2 regions of the Chloroflexus aurantiacus J-10-fl genome follow, and region 1 is predicted to be linked to the other one. Evidence: riboswitches for the same ligand, from Rfam matches in the RefSeq annotation. Region 1 holds a riboswitch; the other holds the start of a gene.

Evidence for each region. Region 1 has a riboswitch for thiamine pyrophosphate ahead of cytX (putative hydroxymethylpyrimidine transporter CytX). Riboswitches for the same ligand answer to the same signal wherever they lie in the genome.
Region 2: linked by a shared signal. The riboswitch ahead of thiM (hydroxyethylthiazole kinase) and the one ahead of cytX (putative hydroxymethylpyrimidine transporter CytX) in region 1 are both predicted to bind thiamine pyrophosphate.

What each region holds. Positions count from the first base shown of each region.
Region 1 is NC_010175.1:1,083,782-1,088,478, forward strand. Features, by position in the region: gene thiW (energy coupling factor transporter S component ThiW) at 1-1,787, opposite strand, end outside; gene cytX (putative hydroxymethylpyrimidine transporter CytX) at 1,815-3,155, opposite strand; TPP riboswitch at 3,204-3,317, opposite strand; gene CAUR_RS04155 (protoglobin domain-containing protein) at 3,405-3,992, opposite strand; gene cynR (transcriptional regulator CynR) at 4,108-4,697, shown strand, end outside.
Region 2 is NC_010175.1:471,430-476,126, reverse strand. Features, by position in the region: gene CAUR_RS01920 (FAD-binding protein) at 1-1,080, shown strand, start outside; TPP riboswitch at 1,708-1,830, shown strand; gene thiM (hydroxyethylthiazole kinase) at 1,935-2,744, shown strand; gene thiE (thiamine phosphate synthase) at 2,772-3,422, shown strand; gene thiD (bifunctional hydroxymethylpyrimidine kinase/phosphomethylpyrimidine kinase) at 3,419-4,219, shown strand; gene CAUR_RS01900 (hypothetical protein) at 4,318-4,697, opposite strand, start outside.

The DNA of each region.
Region 1 (4,697 bases):
TCGCCGGCACTCAAGGTAAAGGGCGAGCGCTCAACAAGGTGTTCAAGCTGAAATGTGCGTAATACAGCCGCTACCTGATCCGGATCATAGACACCCATGACGCGAGCACCAACCGCCACCTCATCGCGGACACGGGTCGTAAACAACTGGTCATCAGGGTTCTGAAATACCATCCCCACGTGACGGGCCAGCACCGATACCGGTGTTGTACGGGTGTCTTTCCCGATAACCCGTACCTGTCCCTGTTGGGGACGGTGAAGACCGTTGAAGTGTTTGATCAACGAGGTTTTGCCGGCGCCATTAGCCCCGACAATTGCCACCCCCTCACCTGCGTACAGATCGAGATGAACACTGTTCAGCACCCGCCGTTGGCCGGCGGAGAACGAGAGATCGCGCACGCTGAGCAGTGGCGATCCGTTTGCAGAGCGCGGCAAGGCGGGTGGAAGTGGATACATGGTCGCAAGCTGCTGATGATCGACCTGCGCCAGCACAGCCTCTACCGTCAACGGCAATGGCTTCAGGTTGAGAGCACGGCCAATCTGTACCGGCAATGGTGGTTCGAGATGAAATTGCTGAATATCGGCGGCCAGAACCTGAACCGGCGGCCCATCCAGCACAACCTGACCATTGTGCAACACGATCATACGGGTCGCATCGGCGGCCACCAGCCCAAGCCGATGCTCGGCAACGATGATCGTCACTCCTTGCTGATGAAGCCTGCGCAGGATAGCCTGCACCTGCGTCACATGCCTGCCATCGAGATTGGCAAACGGTTCATCGAGGACAACGATCCGCGACCCCATGGCCAGAATACTCGCCAGCGCTACCAAAAGCTGCTCACCGGTGGAGAGCTGTTGCGGATGTCGCGCAAGCAAATGCTCGATGCCGAGCCAACCGGCGACTTCGTCGATACGTTGCCGGATTTCTGCCGGTGCATACCCCAGACTTTCCAGGCCAAAGGCAATCTCACGGGTAACTGTACTGTTGAAGAGTTGCCACTGCGGATGTTGAAAGACCAGACCGATCCGGGTGCATACATCGGCGGGTGACTGTTCACGGGTGTCAACCCCGTCAACCAGAACTGTCCCCTCAATGCTTCCTTCGTACACGTGCGGAATCAACCCGGTAAGTATCCGGCACAGGGTTGATTTGCCGCTGCCGCTGGCACCGCAGAGCAGCACGTATTCACCGGCGTCAATCGACAGGTTCAGGCGACGCAATGTCCACTGCGTCGCCTGTGGATAGCGATAGCTGAGATCACGAACGACGATCTGCCTCAAGGTATGTAACCCCTCTTTGCCGGGTAATCTCACAACACCGGCACGCTCAAGAGCCTTCAACACCACCAGGGCAATCGCCGAACCAAGTGCCGTGCTGCTGAGGAACGAGGCAATCAACAGGTGAAGGGCCATTGAGGTTTGCATGAACACCGGTGCCACCCACAGACCACTCACCAGCGCGGCAATGATCCCGGTACCGATCACCTCACCCAGCGCAGCCAGATACATGTTGCGCGTGGCCCGAAAGATCAAACCGGCAAGCAGCGCACCAATCATTCCACCCGGAAAGGCCAGAATCGTCCCCACCCCCAGCGAGATACGCAGGATGGCGATCACACCGGCAATGCCGGTCGCCCACCACGGCCCTAGCAGTACGGCGGCTATCACATTGATGAAGTGCTGGGTCGGATTCACTCTGGCGATGCCGATGGGAAACGAGGTAAATGGAGCCAGCGCCACACCGAGGGCAATGAGCACCACTGCCTGAGCAATCAGTCGAGTCTTCACCGGTCACTCCTTTCTCGTGATTCATCATTAACTGGCGGTACGGAGCAGACGTTGCCGTTGTACCAACCGTAAAGCCGTGTACATCACAAACGTGATGAGGAACGCCGGTATGCTGGCGCCGATCTGGGGAGCCAGTTGGGTGATGGTCTGATAGATCACCACACCGGCCAGCCACGAAACCATTCCGCTCCACTGCCAGCCCGGAGGTTGGTCGACCAATGTAGCGCTGTGTAGCCCCAGCAGGCGCCGCACCACGAAATAATCGGCCAGCACAACCCCAAAAAGCGGCACGAAGAGCGACCCGATCAACAGCAAAAAGGTGAAATACTCACTCATCGTCAGCAATGTGGCGAGGAGAAACCCGACAACTCCAACCAGAACAATCACCAGGCGCTGATTGAGCTGCGGAAAGATATTCTGCACCGACACCGCCGTTGAGTAGATGTCGGCGAAAGCATTGTCCGTTTCATCGACCAGAATCACCGCCAGCGCCACCACCCCTCCCGTCATCGCCATAATTGCTGTGATGAGGTTTTCCGGTGTGGGTTGAGCCACATTCGCCGTCAGCAGGAAGAGAGCACCAAGCGCGTAAAACCAGACATTGGTGAGCGCAAAACCTGCATACGTTCCCCAGAAGCCGCCGCGTGAACGCCGCACGAAGCGGTTGTAGTCGGCCACCAGCGGAATCCAGGAGATTGGCATGGCCGCTACCAGATCGACTCCCAACCAGAACGGCAGATCACCTGTTCCCGGACGGTTCAAGAGCGCGATGAGATCGTAGCGGGTAAACAGATAGATCGTCATCCAGATGGTCACGCCAAAAACGATCCAGACCCCAAACTTTTCTAGCCACTCGCGCACCACTACCAGTGGCCCACCCAACGCCAGCAAGACACACCAGACCGTGAACACCGCTACCCAGGCGTAATAGTTGCTCACGCCAAAAAGCGCCTGCCCCACGTGATGGGCAGCTAACCCGATCACCCACAGCTCGAAGGCCGTCCAACCGATCAGTTGCACGATATTGAAGATTGAGGCCAGATACGACCCATGGCGACCGAGCACGGGACGCAAGAGCACCATTGTCGGCACGCCGTACACGCTCCCCAATACGCCAACCAGCGCCAGCAACAACGACCCGATGGCAGTACCGATGAGAATGGCGATCAATGCCTGCGCCAGACTTAAGCCAGGAACTAACAACGCCCCCGCCTCTAACACCAACAGGCCAACGCCGAGACTTGACCATAAGACGAAGATGTCGAACCAGCGCAACCGCCGATGTTCAACCGGAACCGGATCGATCCCCCACGTGGGCGGAGCCTGCAAGCGGGGGAACCACGTGCGCAGCCGTGCCTTCAGCGTCATACCAACCTCCAACGATAAACGCCACCCGCGAAGGGGTGGCGTTTAATGCATAAACCACCGTGTATTCCCTTCGCTGGCATTACCCAGAGCAGGTTCACGAGGTCGATGGTGGATAGCGACCATCCTCTCAGCCCGGCTCCCCGATCTCCCTCATACACGCTGTGTGATCAACTTGTTTCCACCAGACGGTGGTTGCCCGCCATTATAAAGTGTTGGCCGAAGAGCTGTCAAGGCGATTTTGCGGAGCGGTCAGAAATCGCCTTCCCTGGTATAGGGATAACTCCACAACGTCACCTGTAACACAATAGACTTAAACCACGCCTGATGCATCCGATCCACCTCCGCCGCTGAATGCCCTTTGCGGGCAAGAAACTCTCTGATGGTAGCGGTGATCGGGTAGATGAAGGCTATCATGTAGCGCAACGGAATCATCGGGACGGATTGTACGCCATCAGTCTGATTCTTCTTCGTGCGGTAATGGCGGAGGGCAATCTCCATCTGGTAGTTGAGCCAGTCCTGGTCGTAGGGTCGCCGACAGGTATCGAGTATCCATTGACCGAAGCGCTGGCGTACTCGACTCAGGTAATCGGCAATTGGCTGGCCGTCAGAGCCGGTGAAGTAGTACACCAGATGAGCGTGCGACGCGACGAATCCGTACCAGAGATCAAGGATTGCATCGACCTGATCGCCGAGCACCTCGCCGGCCATACGCAGATACTGCTCGTCTTCGGCTGTCCACAGCACTGTCTGCTTCAGCAGTTCCCATTCTTCCAGGCTCACCGGCGATTGTGCCACCTGCGCTGTACCATAGGTGTAACCGGGAATCGCTTCGCTCATAACCCACCTCCGGGAAGAGTAGCCCTTTTCTGGTTGCAAGCTCAGTCTAAGCGCGCTATGATAATAAGTGAAATACGTTATTCTTATCTCAAGCATAAGTTAGACTTATCAAACAATGGAACTTCGGCAATTACGCTACTTTCTGGCGGTAGCCGAGGAAGGACACATTACCCGTGCTGCCGAGAAGCTCTACATTTCTCAGCCGGCCCTCTCGCAACAGATCAAACTGCTTGAAGAAGAGATTGGGACGGTTTTGTTCGACCGTATCGGTCGGCGCATCAGGCTGACAGCGGCGGGTGAGATTCTGGTTGCACACGCCCGGCGGGCATTGCAAGAGCTGAGCGAAGCCCAGGTTGCCATCGATGAACTCAATGGCCTGCAACGTGGGATGCTCCGGATCGGTGTTGTGCAAACGGTCAACGCCTATCTTATGCCCGATCTGGTAGCCGCTTTTACCAATGCTTACCCGGCGATTAGCTTGCAGATTGAAGAACTGGCGACCCGCGACATTGAGCAACGACTCGCCGACGGCGATCTTCAGATCGGGATCGGCTTTGTGCCACCAGAGACGGCAGGTGTTACTGGCGAGGAACTATTCAGCGAAGATCTGGTTGTCGTTGTGTCCAGGCAGCATCCCTGGGCTGATCTGCCCCAATTACCGGTACAATCACTTCATCAGCAGCCACTTATTTTGCTCTCAACCAC
Region 2 (4,697 bases), 610 kb from region 1:
GGTAAGGTGCCGATGGGTCTGGGGGCGTCGCTCGTAGGCCAACTGCTCTGGTTATGTCTGCAACGGAATATCCCGATCTGGCTCGAAAGCTCTCTCGAAGAATTGGTCGTTGATCATGGACGGGTTGCCGGCGCTGTTGTGCGCCGTGAAGGGCGCACTCTGCGTGTGGCAGCTCGTAGAGGGGTGTTGCTGGCAGCGGGTGGTTTTGAGCATCACGGCGAGATGCGTGAACGCTATCTTCCCAAGCCCACGAGTACCGACTGGGCTGTAGGTGCATCGGGCAATACAGGCGATGCCATTCGTGCCGCCCAGGCTCTCGGTGCGGCGGTAGCCTTAATGGATAAGGCCTGGGGTGGGCCTGTGGTGATACTCCCGCAAGGTCAGGTGTCGTTTCTGGTCGGCGAGCGCTCGTTGCCGTTCTCCATCATTGTTGATAGCAAGGGCGAGCGTTTCATGAACGAGTCGGCTTCATATGTCGATTGCTGGCGTTGGCAATATGAGCGGCACAGGCAGACGCCGGCCATTCCGGCCTGGCTGATCATGGAAAGCCGTCATCGCCGCTACTATCCGTTTGGGTTATTGCCGCCGGGCATTACGCCGCAATCGGCCACCAGCTCCCAATTCCTGGTGCGCGCGCAAACATTGCGAGAGCTGGCGATGCGTATTGGTATCGATCCCGATGGGTTAGAACGCACAGTAGTGCGGTTTAATCGAATGGCACAGCAGGGTAAGGATGAAGATTTCCACCGTGGTGAGAGTGCTTACGACCGTTTCTACAGCGATCCGCGCGTAAAGCCCAACCCCAATCTCGGCCCGCTAGAACGTCCACCTTTCTATGCGACGGCTATCTATCCCGGCGAACTGGGGACACTGGGTGGTCTGTTGACAGATGAGTGGGGACAGGTGCTGCACGAAAATGGCGAGCCTATTCCCGGTCTGTACGCCACAGGCAACACCTCGGCCTCAGTGTTCGGAGGCACTTATCCAGGCCCCGGTTCCACGTTAGGCCCGGCGTGTACCTTTGCCTACATAGCCATGCAGCATATCGTGCAAAATATGCAACTTGTCGAGCGGGTGTAATATCACATTGGCGCATCATTACCTATCACCGGATATGCGGTGAACCGTGACTATCCATCTCATCCGCAATGATCCGTAGGGATCACCTGCATGATAGGGTAGGTGGGTTCCGTAGGGGCGGGTTCTGAACCCGCCCCTACGGGTGGTGCGTGTACCTGTTCACATTGCTATACGAGGGGGCGGCGAGGGAGTATGTCTTGAGTCACACGCCATGTATTGTATTTTTTTGAGATAACTTCACGTGGAGCAGGGGACAAACGTTTGTGCCGTAAAGTGCCCGCTGCCGATGGGCTGCATCCGCCCTGCTGAGGTACGGAATACTTGAGGGGGCAATACTCGCCGTCGTCGCAGGTGAGGAAGGGCGGTAGACCGTGCGTCCCTGCCGGTTACGCCACCGCCGGGTGTTGGTCATAGCAGGCTTATCAGCGATAATCGCTGTGACAACACAGGATTGCGTGTTGCAAACGGTATCTGTAAGGAGACTTCTGCAAGAATATTCCATGGTGTAGGTGCAGGGTTGCCTGTCACGTTGATTGGTGTAGATCTTACACGGTGTCTATTTTGAGAGACTCAAGAGTGATAACAAGCCTTGCACAAGCCATCCTTCCATGATATGATACTTCGTAACTAATAAGCCAGGGGAGCCTGGGAGAACCGGGCTGAGAGGGTGTCTAGGCGTATCGCCACCGACACCGACCCTTTGAACCTGATCTGGGTTATGCCAGCGGAGGGAGGAGCAGGGTGCAGGTGTATTGCACCGTCTGCATTGCGGAATAACCGTCCTGCCGCGGCAGGGCGGTTTTTTGCTACCTGCCCAATGATGTTCCGCCGTCTGCTGGCGCAAGGAGGCCATGATGACTCTGAACGAGCGGATCGCGGAGTTGCGCGAACGGGTGCGCCAGCAGCGCCCCCTCATTCACCACATTACCAATTTTGTGGTGATGAATGATACGGCCAATGTAACGCTGCACATCGGTGGGTTGCCGGTTATGGCGCATGATCGAGCCGAGGTGGCCGAGATGGTGACCGCTGCAGGTGCGCTGGTGTTGAATGTGGGCACGTTGTCGCCTGATTGGATTGAAGCGATGTTGATTGCCGGTCGGCGGGCAAACGAGCTGGGGATTCCTATCGTGCTCGATCCGGTGGGTGCTGGTGCGACAAGCCTGCGCACGGCGAGTAATCGGCGGTTGCTTGAAGAGCTTCAGATTGCGGTGGTGCGGGGTAATTCCGGCGAGATCGGTGCGCTGGCCGGGATGGGTGGCGTGGTCAAAGGGGTCGAGACGGTGGTTGAGGTCGATGATCCGACCGCAGCCGCGAAGGCGCTGGCCCAACAGTACCGTACTGTGGTTGCTGTTACCGGTCGGCAAGATGTCGTGACCGATGGGAAGCGGGTGTTTCTGGTCGATAATGGTCATGAATGGCTGAAGACGCTCACCGGCACTGGCTGTTCGGCAACCACGGTTATCGCTGCATTTGCTGCAGTTGAGCGCGAGTATCCCTTTGCCGCAGCGGCTGCGCTGGCCTGTTTTGGTCTGGCCGCCGAACTGGCCGCGCCGGCAGCACGTGGGCCGGCAAGCTTTAAGGTGGCCTTTTACGATGCTATCTACCATCTTTCGGCTGATCAGATTCGTGCCGGGGCACGGGTAACTGCTGTTGCAGGGTAGTTTCCCTGATAAGGAAAGGATCTGCCTGTGAGTATCGCCCATATTGTTGACTGGCGGCTGTATGTCGTCACTGATGCCGGGCTGTCGCGAGGCCGTTCACATCGCGCAGTGATTGAAGCGGCGATAGTTGGTGGCGCCACAGTTGTGCAGTATCGGGAGAAGCATGCCTCAACCCGGCAGATGATTGAAGAAGCGCTGGAATTGCGTGATCTGACCCGACGGGCTGGGGTGCCACTGATCGTCAATGATCGGGTAGATGTGGCACTGGCGGTAGATGCTGATGGTGTTCACGTCGGTCAGGATGATATGCCGGTGGCACTGGCGCGACGATTGATCGGCAACAAACTGTTGGGAGTGTCGGCCCACAATCTCAGTGAAGCACTTCAGGCGGTGCGTGATGGGGCAGATTATCTCGGCGTTGGGCCGATCTTCGCCACAACAACCAAACCAGATGCCGCAGCGCCGATAGGCCTGGATGGTTTACGCGCCATCCGGCAACACGTATCGATCCCAATTGTGGCAATTGGCGGTATTAATCAGGCAAATGCTGCTGATGTGATGCGGGCAGGTGCTGATGGAATTGCTGTTGTGTCAGCAGTAGTCGCAGCAGATGATGTCACTGCCGCTGCTCGTCAATTGCGTGCGCTGGTGTCAGTTACTCAGGAGAAGGCGCTATGACGTTACCGCGTTGTCTGACGATTGCCGGTTCTGATTCTGGTGGTGGGGCCGGTATTCAGGCCGATTTAAAAGCATTTGCGGCCCTGGGTGCGTATGGTATGAGCGTACTGACCGCCGTGACGGCTCAGAATACGGTGGGGGTGCAAGGGGTGGTGGAATTGCCGGCAGCGTTTGTCGGTCAACAGATCGACTCGGTCGTTACCGACATCGGCGTCGATGCGGTGAAGACCGGGATGCTGGCAAATGCCGACATTATTGCGGTGGTTGCTGAGAAGGCACGAGCCTATCAGTGGCCTTACCTGGTGGTTGATCCGGTGATGGTAGCCAAGAGTGGACATCCATTGTTGCACCCTGAGGCGCAGCAGGCTTTGATCACGCTGTTGTTGCCACTGGCTACCATCGTGACCCCGAATCTCCCGGAAGCACGGGCACTAACCGGGCTTAACATTACAACTATTGCTGAGATGGAACAGGCGGCACAGATGATCCATGCCATGGGGCCGCGCTGGGTACTGGTGAAAGGTGGACATCTCGAAGGTGATAGTGTTGATGTGCTCTTCGACGGGGCGCAGTATCAGTACTTTACGGCGCCACGGATAGAGACACGACACACTCACGGAACCGGTTGTACTTTCGCCTCGGCGATTGCTGCCGGTTTAGCAAAGGGTCTGTCGGTACCTGATGCAGTTGCACAGGCGAAAGAATACATTACCACCGCTCTCCGTCATGCACCAGGTTTAGGTCAAGGGCATGGCCCGGTACACCATTTTGCCGCGTGGTATGGGGTTGCTGAATAGCAAACTGATACCGAAAGCAAAAGAAATTGAGGGAAGTGTATGCAACCAGAGAGCATCACTTCCCTCAATGAGCGTCAATTCACGCAGAGAAAACAACGTTACTTCTTCTCGACAGTGTTGTTGACAACTCCCATCAACACTTTACCCAGTTCGGCCTGAGCCTCAATCACCCGCTGCATCGCCTCTTGCCAGCTCTGCATCACCTTCTGCATTTGCGTCGTATCCCAACCACGGGCAATCGTGGTCGGATCCGACTTCTTGAGCATCTCGAACCAGCCCTCAATGAAGCGGGTCTGGCTTTCGGTGAAATTGCGGGTCAACTCCAGAACCTGCCGGCTCCATTCCACAACCGAGGTCGGCGATGCTGGATTGAGACCGGGGATTGTGGGGACACCAGGGATAGGAGGCAGATTCGGCATGTTAACGCTGTTCGCGGCGACGGCCTCTGCCCACATGCGGGTCAGCTCGACCTGTGCTT